3 regions of the Psychromicrobium ferritrahens genome follow, and region 1 is predicted to be linked to each of the others. Evidence: predicted binding sites of a transcription regulator. Region 1 holds the regulator's gene; each other region holds the start of a gene.
The links. The regulator HrcA, encoded in region 1, represses chaperone genes, less so after heat shock. The targets are predictions, from matches to a motif close to TTNGCACTCGNNNNNNNCGAGTGCNAA.
Positions count from the first base shown of each region.

Region 2: the regulator HrcA is predicted to act here: its motif matches at 3,367-3,393, upstream of groL (chaperonin GroEL).
Region 3: the regulator HrcA is predicted to act here: its motif matches at 2,824-2,850, upstream of groES (co-chaperone GroES).

Region 1 covers NZ_JBDLLW010000001.1:155,075-160,074, forward strand. The annotation lists gene ABDK06_RS00705 (DUF3097 domain-containing protein) at 87-959, opposite strand; gene hrcA (heat-inducible transcriptional repressor HrcA) at 1,109-2,119, shown strand; gene dnaJ (molecular chaperone DnaJ) at 2,159-3,289, shown strand; gene ABDK06_RS00720 (16S rRNA (uracil(1498)-N(3))-methyltransferase) at 3,383-4,156, shown strand; gene ABDK06_RS00725 (GerMN domain-containing protein) at 4,181-5,000, opposite strand, start outside.
Region 2 covers NZ_JBDLLW010000003.1:317,760-322,759, reverse strand. The annotation lists gene ABDK06_RS13500 (uracil-DNA glycosylase) at 1-147, opposite strand, end outside; gene ABDK06_RS13495 (DUF3263 domain-containing protein) at 276-557, shown strand; gene ABDK06_RS13490 (LytR C-terminal domain-containing protein) at 603-1,208, shown strand; gene ABDK06_RS13485 (ABC transporter substrate-binding protein) at 1,359-2,582, shown strand; gene ABDK06_RS13480 (TM2 domain-containing protein) at 2,682-3,167, opposite strand; gene groL (chaperonin GroEL) at 3,538-5,000, shown strand, end outside.
Region 3 covers NZ_JBDLLW010000001.1:986,097-991,096, reverse strand. The annotation lists gene ABDK06_RS04570 (GTP-binding protein) at 1-338, shown strand, start outside; gene ykgO (type B 50S ribosomal protein L36) at 351-473, shown strand; gene ABDK06_RS04560 (shikimate 5-dehydrogenase) at 528-1,340, shown strand; gene ABDK06_RS04555 (THUMP-like domain-containing protein) at 1,389-2,612, opposite strand; gene groES (co-chaperone GroES) at 3,013-3,309, shown strand; gene groL (chaperonin GroEL) at 3,431-5,000, shown strand, end outside.

The DNA.
Region 1 (5,000 bases):
CGGCTTGCTGCCCGGCGTCATCCTCACCCTCAGGAAAAATCACTACCTGTCCTCGCTCAGTTCACGGTCAAAAAGAAATACTTACTTCAGGATACTTCAGCCGTAAGGAAATCAATGACTTCCTCAACCCGAGCCAAAAGCGAGGGTTCTAGATCGGCGTAAGTGGTGACTCTTCCGAGAAGACGTTTCCAGCCCTGAGCAATATCGGCTTGTTCGGTGTGCGGCCAGCCGAAAGCACGGAGGATGCCGATCTTCCATTCAGTGTCCCGAGAAACCACGGGCCAGGCATCGATACCCAGCGCCTGGGGTTTGATCGCCTGCCAAACATCGACATAGGGATGCCCGACGATCAACACGTTCCCCGCTGCACCGGGCAGCGCCATCGACTCGGCAGCGATCCTGGATTCTTTGGAACGCGGAACCAGATGATCCACCAGCACGCCCAGTCGACGGTGCGGACCAGGCTGAAAATCTCGGATCGCCGCCGCCAGCTCGTCGATCCCTCCCAGCGGCTCTACCACGATGCCCTCTAGACGAAGATCATCACCCCAGACCTTCTCAACCAATTCGGCATCGTGCTTGCCTTCCACCCAGATCCGGCTGGCGCGTGCTGTTCTCGCCCTGAGACCGCTGACTTTCACGGAGCCAGAAGCGGTACGCTGCGCCGTCGAACCCGTCGGGCTGGCCGCCTGCTGCGGAGCGACCGCCTCCACCGGCACGCCGTCAACCAGAAAACCAAAACCCAGCTGGAAGGACTTCGTCTTGCCGCGACGGTCCTCCAGCACCATGATGTGCATGCCGCCGGACTTCTCTATGCGGACTACCGCACCAACCCAGCCACTCTGTACATCCTCGAAAACAGTGCCTCGCGAAGCAGGAACCTGAGGCAGCTGTGCGCGAGCCGGTTTCGTCAGAGCCTGGCCCGGGCCCCAGGAGCCGTAATCAAAGGAGGAAGTCACTCTTCAAGTTTGGACTATGCCCTGGTTCGCCGAGGGCTGACACGCCTGCCAGCCGGAATCATCGGATGAAATGACGTACTAGACTTAGCACTTGGATGAGGTGAGTGCTAATTGACACTCGGAATCAGGCGTTCGGCAAGGAGGTAAGGATGAGCGAGCTGCGCAAACTCGAGGTCCTTCGTGCCATCGTGGAAGACTACGTCAATTCTCGTGAACCTGTAGGGTCCAAGGCCCTGGTCGACAGGCATCACCTCGGAGTATCCAGTGCGACGATCCGCAACGATATGGCGGCACTCGAGGAAGAAGGGCTGATCACGGCCCCGCACACTTCGGCTGGCCGGATTCCCACCGACAAGGGGTACCGCCTCTTCGTCGACCGGATCACCGAGGTCAAGCCGCTCTCCGTCGCCGAGCGACGCGCTATCCAGGCGGTACTGAGTGGTCCGGCAGATTTGGACGACGTCCTGGAACGAACGGTGCGGACGCTAGCTCAGCTGACCAATCAGGTCGCGGTAGTGCAGTATCCGACGTCGTCCAATGCCTCGGTCCGCCACGTCGAATTTGTCTCATTAGCGGCTCATCAGGCGCTCGTGGTGTTGATCCTGGACAATGGCAAGGTCGAGCAAAGCGTCTTCGACTTGGGTCAGCAAGTCGATTCGGAGGAGCTCTCCGGGCTGCGGCATCAGTTCCTCTCCGTCTTGGTAGGCGCTCCGGTGAACCAGCTGCCGCTCGTCCTCGAAGCCGTTCTCGGGCTGACCCCGGCTGTGCTGAGCTCAGCCGCTCAGGTGCTCGCCAACGGCCTGGCGGCCCTCGCGCAATCCGCCAAAGAGGAACGCTTCATGGTGGCTGGGACCGCCAACCTGACCCGTTCGAACGTCGACTTCCCGCTCAGCATCGGCCCGGTCCTCGACGCCTTGGAGGAGCAAGTCGTGATGCTTCGGCTGCTCTCCGAGATGGCACAGGACGCTCGCGGCGTCGCGGTCAGCATTGGCCGAGAGAACTCTTACGACTCTCTCTCCGAAGCATCCGTGGTGGCCACCGCCTATGGTGCTAGCTCAGCCAAGCTCGGCGTGCTCGGCCCGATCCGGATGGATTACCCGAATACCATGGCGACGGTGCGCGCGGTTGCCCGGTACCTCTCCCGAATTTTGGCCGGCTAAGCCGGTCGTCAGACTCCGACAGAAAGAGAAAGAGCGACATTGAGTAATCACTATGAGGTGTTGGGGGTTGCCCGCGACGCGACCGGTGAGGAAATCAAGAAGGCCTATCGTAAGCTTGCCCGTCAGTACCACCCCGATGTCTACCAGGGTGAGGATGCTGAGGAGAAGTTCAAGGATGTCTCTCATGCCTACGAGGTGCTTTCCGACCCGCAAAAACGCCGGGTCTATGACACCACGGGCAATGAAAACGGCACCGATAGCGGTTTCGGGGCCGGGTTCTCGGGTCAGGGCTTTGCCTTCCAGGATATTTTCGAGAGCTTCTTCGGCGGTCAGGGAGGCCAGGGACAGGGGCCCATTCCACGCAAGCAGCGTGGTCAGGACGCCTTGATCGGCGTCCGCATCGAGCTTCGCGAGGCGGTCTTCGGCGTCAATAAGAAAATCGAGGTCGACACTGCGGTGCTCTGCGAGACCTGTCACGGGTCCTGCTGCCGCGAGGGCACCACGGAGCAGACCTGCGATATCTGCCATGGCAGTGGTCAGGTGCAGCGCCCGGTGCGTTCCATTTTGGGCCAAGTGATGACGGTTGCCAGCTGTGTCACCTGTCAGGGGCATGGCACCGTGATCCCGGAGCCCTGCAATGAATGCATGGGAGAGGGTCGAGTGCGTTCTCGGCGTTCGCTGACCATCAAGGTGCCCGCCGGGGTGGACACCGGAACCAGGATTCAATTGGCCGCTCAGGGCGAGGCTGGCCCGGCGGGTGGCCCAGCGGGCGATCTGTACGTCGAGATGCGGGTCAACCGCGATACCTTGTTCTCTCGCGAGCGGGACGATCTGCAGGCCAGCGTCAATGTACCAATGACCGCGGCTGCGCTGGGCACCGAATTGACCATCGAAACTTTTGACGGTCCTCAGCAGCTCAACGTCAAACCCGGAACTCAGTCCGGTGAAGTGCTCACGTTACGCGGGCTGGGCGTGACTCATCTGCGTGGACAGGGCCGCGGCGATCTGAAAGTCGAACTCAACGTTGAGACGCCGACCAGGGTCGATGCGGCCCAGGAAGAGTTGCTCAAGCAGCTCGCGGCGCTCCGCGGCGAGCAGTTCACCGAGGGCAAGCTGACCGCTTCCGGTGGGGTTTTCGCCAAGCTGCGCGATAAGCTCGGCGGTCACTAGGAACTGCAAGAACTGCACGGACGGGGTTCTGGAGCGATCCGGGGCACCGTCCGTGCTGTCCGCTGAGCTCGGCGCAGCCCGTAAACTCAGATCGTGACGAATCCAATCTTTTTTGTTGATCCGGCCGAAGTCAGCGAGCTGACCGTCGGCGAGGTTTTTGAGCTCGGCGGCACCGAGGGGCATCACGCCGCCACGGTGAAACGCTTGACGCCGGGTGAAGCCATCGACCTGGTGGACGGCAAGGGATTGCGTTTGCGGGGTACCGTGACAAGCGTGGGGCAGGGCGCGCTGGAGGTCAGTATTGAGGAGCGGCTAGTGGAACCGGTCGCCGAGCCCCGGTTGGTTTTGGTCCAGGCGCTGGCCAAGGATGGCAGAGATGAACTCGCTATCGAAACAGCGACAGAACTCGGGGTTGACGCTATCGTCCCCTGGCAGGCGGATCGCTCTATTGTCCGCTGGAAGGCTGAGCGGGCCGAAAAAGCATTGGCTAAATGGCGTAAAACCGTGCAGGCAGCCGCTAAACAAGCACGCCGGGCCAGGGTACCGGAGGTGCTCGAACTACAGGACAGCACAGCCTTAGCCAAGCTGTCCGACTCGGATCAGGCTGGTTCAGGGATCGCTGCCTCACGGCAATTGCTGGTGCTTCATGAAGAAGCCTCGAGCGGTGTCAAGGAACTCTCCGGGCTGACGGACGCCGAGGACTTATTGTTGATCGTCGGGCCTGAGGGCGGCATTTCTGCCCGAGAACTCGAACTCTTTGCGAGCGTCGGAGCCAAGCAACTCAGATTGGGGGCTCATGTGCTGCGTTCCTCAACGGCCGGCCCGGTGGCCATTGCACTCTTGAGCGAGCGCCTCGGCCGCTGGTGACCCAGGGCCGGACGATATGGCAGCTCAGCGTACCGTAAAGGCCTTGCTATCCAGATCGAGCATTGCGTCGTTCCCGCTGGGGTCGCTACGGTACACCAGAAGTTCATAATTGCCCGGTGGAGGGTTCAGCACGAACTCAAAATTTCCACCCTGGGCGTTGGGCTTTATCGGCGTCGTGCCGCTTTGATAGTTCACTTTCCCACCGGCGGGCTCTACTCGCTGGACACTCCATTGCAGGTTCTGGCTGGAGGTCGGACCGAGACCGTCAACGGTGATGCTGCCGCCGCTGAACACCATTCCCTGCTGTGGATCGATAATCCAGATCGGTGCCTGGGTGGAGGGGTTTCGGCTGATCGGGCGATCCAATTTGACCTGATCGAAGGCCGCGAAATTAGTATGGCCGTCAACGAGCAGCGAGACCTGAATGGATTGATCGGAATCTATCAAACCGGCATTGGCTGCGGCACCGGTTGCGGTGTAAACCAGCTCTTGAATAGCCAGTTGCGCGGTGGCGTTGTCGGTTTGCTTGGCGAAAGCGTCCGCGGAGAGATCCACGGTGATGACGTTCTTCGCTGAAATGGAGGTGGCGATTTTGCTGGCTTTCGACCACGGCGTGGAGTAGTCCGGATCAAGGGGTTTACCGCCGGTCATTAATTGCAAAGCCGATTGAATAGGGTCGCTGCCGGGATCGGCGGGCAGGAATTCTCGGTAAAGGGCTGATTTTCCGTCGACTCGGCCAATCCAGTACACCGGTACTTTGGTGCTGGCTTGAGCGGTCTCCAACGGTGCTGAGCCGAAGGCACCGCTTTCAGAGGAGGAAGTATCGGGAAGATCACTTGCCTGG
Region 2 (5,000 bases), on a different contig from region 1:
GGTGTCGAACTCCGAATGCAGGAACCTGCCCAGATCTTTTAGCTGTGGTTCAACGCTGCGCAAGGCGGCAGCCCAGTCGGGGCTGAGCAGGCTCAACGGATCAGTGGTGAGTCGTTCGAGAGCTTCACGGTTGCTGAGTTCTTCCACTCCTCCATTCTTCACCATCGGGCAGGAAGCAGATAAATGACAACGGTGTGATTCCCCATTACCATGGAATGAGTAAAGGATCTTGGAACTGAGGATAGGGGAGTGTCGTGGCAGCGCTACCACTCACGTTGGAGGATTTAAACGCTGGAATCTCTTCCGGCGAAACCGCTCTCAGTGAGCGAGATCAGCAAATTCTCTCCTTGGAACGTCATTGGTGGAAGTATGCCGGGGCGAAAGAGCAAGCGATTCGCGATCTCTTCGACCTTTCCTCGACGCACTACTATCAGATCCTCAATTCACTGATCGACACCGAGGACGCGCTGGCCTTCGATCCGATGCTGGTCAAGAGATTGCGTAGACTACGTACAACGCGGCAACGCGCCAGGACGGCTCGCCGTCTGGGTAATTAACGAGCGCAGGCTCGTCGTCTGGCAACTCCACTGAAAGCGCCTTCCATGAGTAACTACCCGCGGGATGAATTCGACAATGTTCCGGAATCGTCCTCACGTCAGGGCGTTCACCGTTCGGTGATGTCTGAACCTCGCCGGAGCCTCTGGCCTATTCTGGCTTTCGCCGTCGTCGCCCTGGTGATCGGTGCGGTGGCTTTTCTGGTGATTCCGAAGCTCATCGGCGGAGCATCGACCGCGGCTGGGGACAGCAGCTCTAGCGCGTCCTCCAGTTCCACTGCGACCGCGACAAGGCCGAGTGCTTCACCCACCACCCCACCACCCACCACCCCTCCGCCGACGACCTCTAAGCCTCCGACGACGCCGAGTGCGCCGCCGCTGGATAAAACCCAGCCGGTCAATGTCTATAACGGTGCGGGAATCGGCGGTCTGGCAGCCCGGGTGGCTCAACAAGTGCGCGGTGATGGCTGGGTCGTCCCGATCAGCGCCAACTGGAGTGGAGTTCCGCAGCCAAGCTCGGCGATTTTCTACAATGGAGCCAGCCAGAAGACTAATGCCGAGGAACTGGGTAAATTGCTCGGCATCACTCGGTTGGTGGATACCGCTGAACTCGGTGTTCCGCTTGCAGTGGTGCTCGGCCCGGGTGCCCAGTAGCACTTTCGGCCAGGAGCACCTTCAGATGGCACTCTTTGGCACCACACCCGGTGTATCTCCCGGCTTTCCGAGCCGGGTCTGGCTACAGTTGTCAGCAAGCCGCTAGCCGGTGGCAGGGGCAGAAGCAAGGACGCTAGAGCGGGAGTCGTGATGAAGAAGCCGAGAAGTATCGGACTAGTGGGCTTCTTCGCCGTGGCACTGCTGCTCGCTGCCTGCTCGGGGCAGACCGGAAACGCCCGGATCGCCTCTCCTCAGCCTTCCGGCGTCGAAGTGCTGACCATCGGCTTGCTCCTGGACAACACCGGCGATCAGTCTTTTTTGAATCCAGCTCAGCAGGCAGCCGCGAAATTGGCTGTCCAGCAACTCAACCTGGCCGGTGGAGTGAACGGCCAGTCGGTCGAGCTGCTGCCATCCGACCCGGCTGACTCAATCGCCGATCAGCTCAGGAAATTGAGCGCTGGAAAGGCCTCGGTAGTGATCGGTCCCACCGATTCGGCTCAGGCGAGCGAGGCGATCGCAGCGCTCAGCAAGAGTCGCACCGTGCTGATCTCTCCGGCGAATGCAGCAACCGCACTGAATAAGGTCAGCAGCGGGGGCTATTACTTCCGTACCGCTCCGGTGGAAACCATGCAGGCGAAGCTGCTGGCCCGGTTGGCGGCGGACTCGGCCAAGGGTCAGAAGATTGCGGTGCTGTATGAATCCGCTGACAGCAGCAAGGAGATCGCTCAACAGGTGATTTCCGCGGTAGCCGATTCCGGGGCTCAGCAGACAGTCTCGATTGAGGCTTCAGATGCGGCAGCCGCCGCCGCAAAGGTGAAGGCTGAGAAGGCTGGATCCGTTGTAGTGATCGCACGGCAGCGTAGCCAGCAGATTCTGGCGGAATTAGCCAATGCTCAAGTGCCGGGTTCCACGCTTTTGCTGGACGACGGGGCAACTTCTTCGTACGGAGCCAATCTCGCGCTCAATGCGCTTCAGGGTGCCCAGGGGATTCTTCCCGGCGTCTTTCCGCCCGCGGCATTCCAGGAAGAACTGCTGAAAATTGATCCTGCCTTGACGTCGCTGAACTACGCGGCGGAGAGCTATGACGCTGTGATGCTCTCGGCCTTGGCGGCGATCAGGGCCAAAGACTCTTCGGGGGCCTCAATCGCTTCCCGGCTGATCGAGGTTTCGGGTGGAAGCGGCAACGGTCAGAAATGCCAGCAGCTATCCGACTGCCTCTCTCTGCTCAGCCAGGGAAAAGCCATCGATTATGACGGCGTCTCCGGGCCGGTCAACTTTGATGATCAAGGAAATATCACGGTGGCGAACTATCTGGTCTATCGCTACGGGGCCGGAAACCTTCCGGTGCTGAACCGCAGCGAACAAGTGAAATAGCTCTCTGAGGTTCGACCGCTCCCGGGTTTTATCGCTCATAGTGCTGCGCTCCGCCCCGACTGGGGCGGAGCGCAGCACTATGATGAATCGCCCCAGTGCTTAGTCCCGCAGTGGAACACCCCTGGCATCGGTGCGGAAGTTCTGCGAACCGGTGAGAATCAAAATACCTTCGATGAGTCCCCAGACGAAGGAGACGAAGGAGAGGATTCCCAGCGAGAGCACAGTGATCAGCAATTGCGCCACGGCCTTACCGATATAGCCCAGGTAGAAGTTGTGGATTCCCAGAGAGCCGAGGAAGATGCCGAGCAGGCCAGCTGCGATCTTTGACTTGGCATCGCCGCCCGCTGCGTAGGGTTGCTGATAAGGCTGCTGGTAGTAACCCTGCTGCGGAGGCGCCTGCTGATAGTTGGGCTGCTGATTGAAAGGAGCCGCCGGTGGCACCTGCGGAGCCTGATATTCGAAGCCCTGCGACGGAGCAGAAGCCTGAGGAGCAATAGGCTCAGTCGGTGCAGAGGGCGGGCTGAAGGGCGAGTCCGTCGGCTCCGACGGTTTATCCGCTCCGGCTGCCCCTGGGGTTTCACTCATGGTCATCTCCTTGCCTGAGGCATCCATAGATACCTTCTGCGTTATATATCTTCTTCTCTGGAAGATTATCCAAGAATTTTAGCGAAAACCAGAGTTGTTCCATTCAATGGGTGAGAATCGAGGGTATTCCCTGAGCGAAACTCCGGTTCGAGAGGTCATCTCCGCTTGCACTCTCTACCCGTGAGTGCTAATTATTGACTTAGCACTCTCCCATGCTGACTGCTAATTTTTAGCGGCCGGTCGGGGAGCCGACTGGTTCGGTGAGGCAGCGCGCGGAATGTACCGAATGCATGATGCGCCTGTCGTCCGTCGCGGGCACCTGACCGGTTATGAGAACTCACATGATTGTCCCGAAAGGACTGAAGCCTCCATGGCCAAAATCATTGCATTCGACGAAGAGGCGCGCCGCGGTCTCGAACGGGGTCTGAACACCCTGGCCGACGCCGTCAAGGTGACCCTCGGCCCGCGCGGCCGCAACGTCGTCTTGGAAAAGAAGTGGGGCGCTCCCACGATCACCAACGATGGTGTTTCCATCGCCAAGGAGATCGAGTTGGAGGATCCTTACGAGAAGATCGGCGCCGAGCTGGTCAAGGAAGTTGCCAAGAAGACTGATGAGGTCGCTGGCGACGGCACCACCACGGCGACCGTGCTGGCTCAGGCCCTGGTCCGTGAAGGTCTGCGCAACGTCGCAGCCGGAGCTGATCCGCTGAGCCTGAAGCGCGGCATCGAGAAGGCAGTTGCCGCCGTCACCGAGCAGCTGCTCGCTTCCGCCAAGGAAGTTGAGACCAAAGAAGAGATCGCCGCTACCGCCTCGATCTCCGCCGCTGACACCCAGATCGGCGAATTGATCGCCGAGGCCCTGGATAAGGTCGGCAAAGAGGGCGTCATCACGGTTGAGGAATCCAACACCTTCGGGCTGGAACTCGAGCTCACCGAGGGCATGCGCTTCGACAAGGGCTACATCTCGCAGTACTTCGTCACCGACGCCGAGCGTCAGGAGACCGTGCTGGAAGATCCTTACATCCTGGTGGTCAACTCCAAGATCTCCAATGTCAAGGACATGGTTGCCATCCTGGAGAAGGTCATGCAGTCCGGCAAGCCGCTGCTGATCATCGCCGAGGACGTGGAAGCCGAAGCACTCGCCACCCTGATCGTGAACAAGATCCGTGGCCTGTTCAAGTCCGTCGCCGTGAAGGCTCCGGGCTTCGGCGACCGCCGCAAAGCTCAGCTGGCCGATATCGCCATCCTGACCGGTGGTCAGGTCATCTCCGAAGAGGTCGGTCTGAGCCTGGAGAACGCTACCCTGGACCTGCTGGGCCAGGCTCGCAAGGTTGTCGTCACCAAGGACGAGACCACCATTGTCGAGGGCGCGGGCGACGCCGATCAGATCGCTGGCCGGGTCGCTCAGATCCGTGCCGAGATCGACAACTCAGATTCCGATTACGACCGCGAGAAGCTGCAGGAGCGCCTGGCCAAGCTGGCCGGTGGCGTGGCAGTGATCAAGGCCGGTGCGGCGACCGAGGTCGAACTCAAGGAGCGCAAGCACCGTATTGAGGACGCCGTGCGTAACGCTAAGGCTGCCGTTGAAGAGGGCATCGTCCCCGGCGGTGGCGTGGCGCTGATCCAGGCTGGTGTGAAGGCTTTCGAGAACCTGAAGCTCGAAGGCGACGAGGCAACCGGCGCCAATATCGTGAAGGTCGCCATCGATGCACCACTCAAGCAGATCGCGATCAACGCGGGCCTCGAAGCCGGTGTTGTGGTGGACAAGGTTCGCGGCCTGCCGATCGGCCATGGCCTGAACGCTGCAACCGGTGTTTACGAGGATCTGCTCGC
Region 3 (5,000 bases), 830 kb from region 1:
AGCTTGAACGGCCTTTGCATCCGGACCGGTTCCGGCTCGCGCTCCCCGAACTAGCTGCTGGGAGCTGTTGGATTCGAGGTCGGTTATGGATCGCCTCGACTCCCACGCAACGCATTGCAATGCGTGGCATCGGGCCTCGGCTATGGCTCGAAAACACCGGTGAATGGCTGCCCACTCTCGAGCAGCCAGGCAGCGTCGTCGCTTTGACCGGGAGGAAAGACGAACTGGTTGATCGGGAGATTTTCCAGCTCCTCGAAGAAGCCCAGATCACTGCAGCCGAAGCCCGGAGAAATCCGGAATATTTCAATGACCCCTTTGGTTTGAACGTCAGTCAATAAGGAGCAGAAGCCATGAAAGTCAGAAACTCATTACGTGCCCTGAAGAAAATTCCGGGTGCTCAGATCGTCCGGCGCCGGGGGCGCACCTTCGTGATCAATAAGAACAACCCGAGGATGAAAGCGCGCCAAGGCTAACTGTCTGTCCCCGCTGCGGTGGCACTCCGAATGGGCATACTGCACAATAGCAGTGTGCCCATTCTGAATAAAGACATGACCTTGTGTATCTCGCTCGCCGCCAGGCCCAGCAATATCGGTACCAGATTCCACAATTACCTCTACGAGCAGCTTGGGCTGAACTACGTCTACAAGGCCTTCGCGCCGGTGGATCTCGCCGATGCGGTGCGCGGGATCCGTGGCCTGGGCATTCGCGGAGCCGCGGTATCGATGCCGTATAAAGAGGCGGTGATCCCGATGCTCGATAAACTCGATGCTTCGGCCGCGGCCATCGACTCGGTGAACACCATTGTCAACGACGACGGTGTGCTGACCGCCTACAACACCGACTATCTGGCGATCGAAAGACTGTTGAAAGAACACCGAGTGCCGGTTTCTTCCACAGTGCTGCTGCAAGGGTCCGGCGGAATGGCCAAAGCTGTCGCCGCAGCTCTGCGGGACGCCGGGTTCCGTTCGGTGACCGTACTGGCCCGCAATGAGACGACTGGCAAGGCACTCGCCGGGCTCTACGACTTCGACTGGGTCCCTGAGGTGGGCGAGCTGTCCGCTGAGCTGCTGATCAATGTCACTCCCTTGGGCATGCAAGGAGCGGACGCCGAGGTGCTGGCTTTCCCGCAGCGGGCGATCGAGGCAGCGCGGATCGTTTTCGACGTCGTCGCCCTGCCCGCTGAGACCCCGCTGATCAAGGCCGCCAGAGCGGCTGAGAAACACGTGATCTCGGGTGCGGAAGTGATAGCCATCCAAGCCGAGGAGCAATTCGTGCTCTACACCGGAGTCCGGCCGAGCCCCGAGCAGGTGCGGGAAGCCTCGGAGTTCTCCAGGGCGTAGTTGGCGTTCTGTGCGCTGAATCTAGTGCATAGGTTTCAGCGCCAGGCTTCAGCCTGAGACGGCTTCAACCACCGCGGCAACCCGGTCCTGGCCGATACGAGTCAGCACCAAGGTCGCCGTCGTCGAGCCTCTGGCCTTTTTAGGGCTGGAGCCCAGCAGCTGTTTGCGGAGCTCTTCAGGAGTTACAGCGGTACCGCGTTTTTTGATCTCCAAGCTGCCGATATTGTTCTCCCGTACCCAGCTCCGCAAACCCTTCACGTTGTACGGCAGGACCTCAAGAACCCTATAGGCGCGGGCGAAAGGGGTCTCGATCAGCTCGGGAGAGCAAAGGTAAGCGATCTGCGGGTCGATCAGATGTGCCCCCAGGTGGTTCGCCAGATCAGCTACCAGTCCAGCGCGGATCACCGCGCTGTCCGGTTCGTAGAGGTAGCCCTCCAGGGGGCCGATGGCCGCTTGCTGCTCCGCGGGCAGATAATCCACCGGGCTGCTCAGCTCCGCTGCGCCGTCTGGCCCGAGCAGCAGTGCTGCACGCCGAATTCCCGGTCTGGCCAGTGAGTTGAACCAGAGCGTCACCTCGACCAGCTCTCCAGCGACTGAAACCCACTGTGCCTCACAGCCTCCTGGAATCGACTCGTGCGGGATCCCAGGGCCCAGTTTGACTCCCACCTGCAAGCCGCGGTTGGCGAGTTGCTCGACAAAGGACAGCGGTGGTGAAAAGGCTTCCGGATCGAAGATCCGGGTGCTGCCGGAACTAGAGGTCGCTCGCCGCGCCGGGTCCAGCCAGACGCCGTCGACGTCGTCCAGAGCTACTGTGCTGGCTTCGGCCTGGAGCACTTTGGCATCGGGAAAAGGCATCAGATTGATGGTGGCGCAGGCAGCGGTGATCTCATCTTGTTCCACTGCGGTGACCTTGAGGTCGAGGGTGCTGAAGGCGAGCGAATCGGCACCCAGCCCGCAGCCCAGATCAGCGATGCTCTTCACCCCTGCTTGGGCGAATCGCTGGGCGTGCAATACCGCGACTTGCAGACGGGTGGCCTGCTCCAAACCGGTCTGGGTGAAGAGCATCTGCTGTGCGAATTCACCGAACTTGGCTGTGGCTTTGGTTCGTAGCCGGGACTGGGTAAGCACTGCCGAGGTCAGTTCCGCGGAGTGGCCGGCCTTACGCAGTTTCTCGGCTAGGGCCAGCGAGTCTTTTTCGGAGTATGGGCCGATGCTGGCCAATAAGTCCCAGCCCTCGGGGGTGAGCAAAGGGGAGATTGAGTCATCGGCCATGATGCTAAGCGTATCGCCCAGGTTCCCTATCCAGCTGTCCCACTGAATGTTGCAGATGAGGCGTAAGTAAACTTAAACAGTCCCCATCCTGCACTTTGTTAACACTCGGTGGGATAGCTGGCTGAGGTGTGGGGGATGGCTGAGGTGTAGGGGAGCTAATCGGCTTTGCCGTTCCGTGGGAGTTCGCTCTGAGCGGTAAAGATGACAGAAATTAGCACTCGCCTTGACCGAGTGCTAATCGGCTCATAGAGTCAGTATTAGCACTCTTACTACTAGGGTGCTAAGCCATCACGGCCTCAGCAGTTGCATATACCGGCACCGCGACGACGGTAACTGCAACATCTTGTCGAGTTGCCGTGGCCTTAAAAACCGCAGAGTTTACTGAGAAGGAGAGGTCCGAGTGTCGGTCTCTATTAAGCCTCTTGAGGATCGTATTGTTGTCCGCCAGCTGGAAGCCGAGCAGACCACTGCTTCGGGTCTGGTGATCCCGGATACCGCTAAAGAAAAGCCGCAGGAAGGCGAAGTTGTCGCTGTCGGCCCAGGCCGTGTCGATGACAACGGCAACCGCGTTCCGATCGATGTCGCCGTGGGCGACGTCGTGATCTATTCCAAGTACGGCGGCACCGAGGTCAAGACCGGCGGCGATGAGCTGCTCGTGCTCTCGGCCCGTGACGTCCTGGCCATCGTCGTCAAGTAGCAATTCCACGGCCGGTCTGTGGCTCGCAGAACCTGTGAACCACAGCCGAAGCTGAGTGGACCCTCTTCAGATGCCCCGGTCCACCGAGTCCGGGGCATCTGTCAGATAAGGACAAAGACTTATGGCTAAACAGATTGAATTCAATGACGCCGCCCGGCGTTCCCTGGAGGCGGGCGTTGACCGCCTGGCCAACGCTGTCAAGGTGACCCTTGGTCCGCGCGGCCGCAATGTCGTGCTCGCCAAGCAGTGGGGTGCCCCCACTATCACCAACGACGGCGTGACCATCGCTCGCGAGGTCGAGCTGGACGATCCCTACGAGAACCTCGGCGCGCAGCTGGCCAAGGAAGTCGCCACCAAGACCAACGACGTCGCCGGTGACGGTACCACCACGGCCACCGTGCTGGCTCAGGCCCTGGTCAAGGAAGGCCTGCGGAACGTAGCGGCTGGTGCAGCTCCGGGTGCGCTCAAGCACGGCATCGAGGTCTCGGTCGAGGCGATTGCGGCCCGTCTGCTGGAGAACGCCCGCGAGGTCTCCGGTGGCCAGGTGGCCAGCGTCGCCTCGATCTCCGCGCAGAGCACCGAGATCGGTGAACTGCTCGCTGAGGCTTTCGACAAGGTCGGCAAGGACGGTGTGATCACTATCGAGGAATCCTCCTCGATGCAGACCGAGCTGGTGCTCACCGAAGGCATGCAGTTCGACAAGGGCTACTTGTCACCGCATTTCGTCACCGATCACGAGCGCCAGGAAGCTGTTCTGGAAGACGCCTTGATCCTGATCAACCAGGGCAAGATCTCCTCGATCCAGGAGTTCCTGCCCTTGCTGGAGAAGGTGCTGAAGGCTTCCAAGCCGCTCTTCATCATCGCTGAAGACGTCGACGGCGAAGCGCTGTCCACGCTGATCGTGAACAAGCTGCGCGGCACCTTGAACGTGGTTGCCGTGAAGGCTCCCGGTTTCGGTGACCGCCGGAAGGCCATGCTGCAGGACATCGCGATCCTGACCGGTGGCCAGATCGTCTCCCCGGAGATCGGTCTCTCGCTCGATCAGGTCGGCCTGGAGGTGCTCGGTACCGCTCGTCGGATCACCGTCACCAAGGACAATACCACGATTGTCGACGGTGCTGGCACCGAGCAGGACGTGGCGGATCGGATCGCGCAGCTGCGCGCCGAACTGGACCGCACCGATTCGGACTGGGATAAAGAGAAGCTGCAGGAACGCCTGGCGAAGCTCGCCGGCGGCATCGGCGTGATCAAGGTCGGCGCAGCCACCGAGGTCGAGCTGAAGGAGAAGAAGCACCGCATTGAAGATGCTGTTTCCTCCACTCGTGCAGCCCTTGAAGAAGGCATTGTGGCCGGTGGTGGCTCCGCTCTGGTGCAGGCTGCCAAGGCTCTCGATGAGAGCGCCGAGGTCAAGGCCCTGGAAGGCGACGCCGCGACGTCGGTCGGCCTGGTGCGCCGCGCTCTGGCGCAGCCGCTGCGCTGGATCGCGGAGAACGCCGGACACGATGGCTATGTGGTGATCGACAAGGTCAGCCAGCTGCCCGACGGCCACGGTTTCAATGCCGCGACCGGCGAGTACGGTGACTTGATCGCCCAAGGTGTTATCGATCCGGTCAAGGTGACTCGTTCGGCGCTGCGCAATGCGGCCTCGATCGCGGCCCTGGTGCTGACCACAGAAGCCCTGGTAGTGGAGA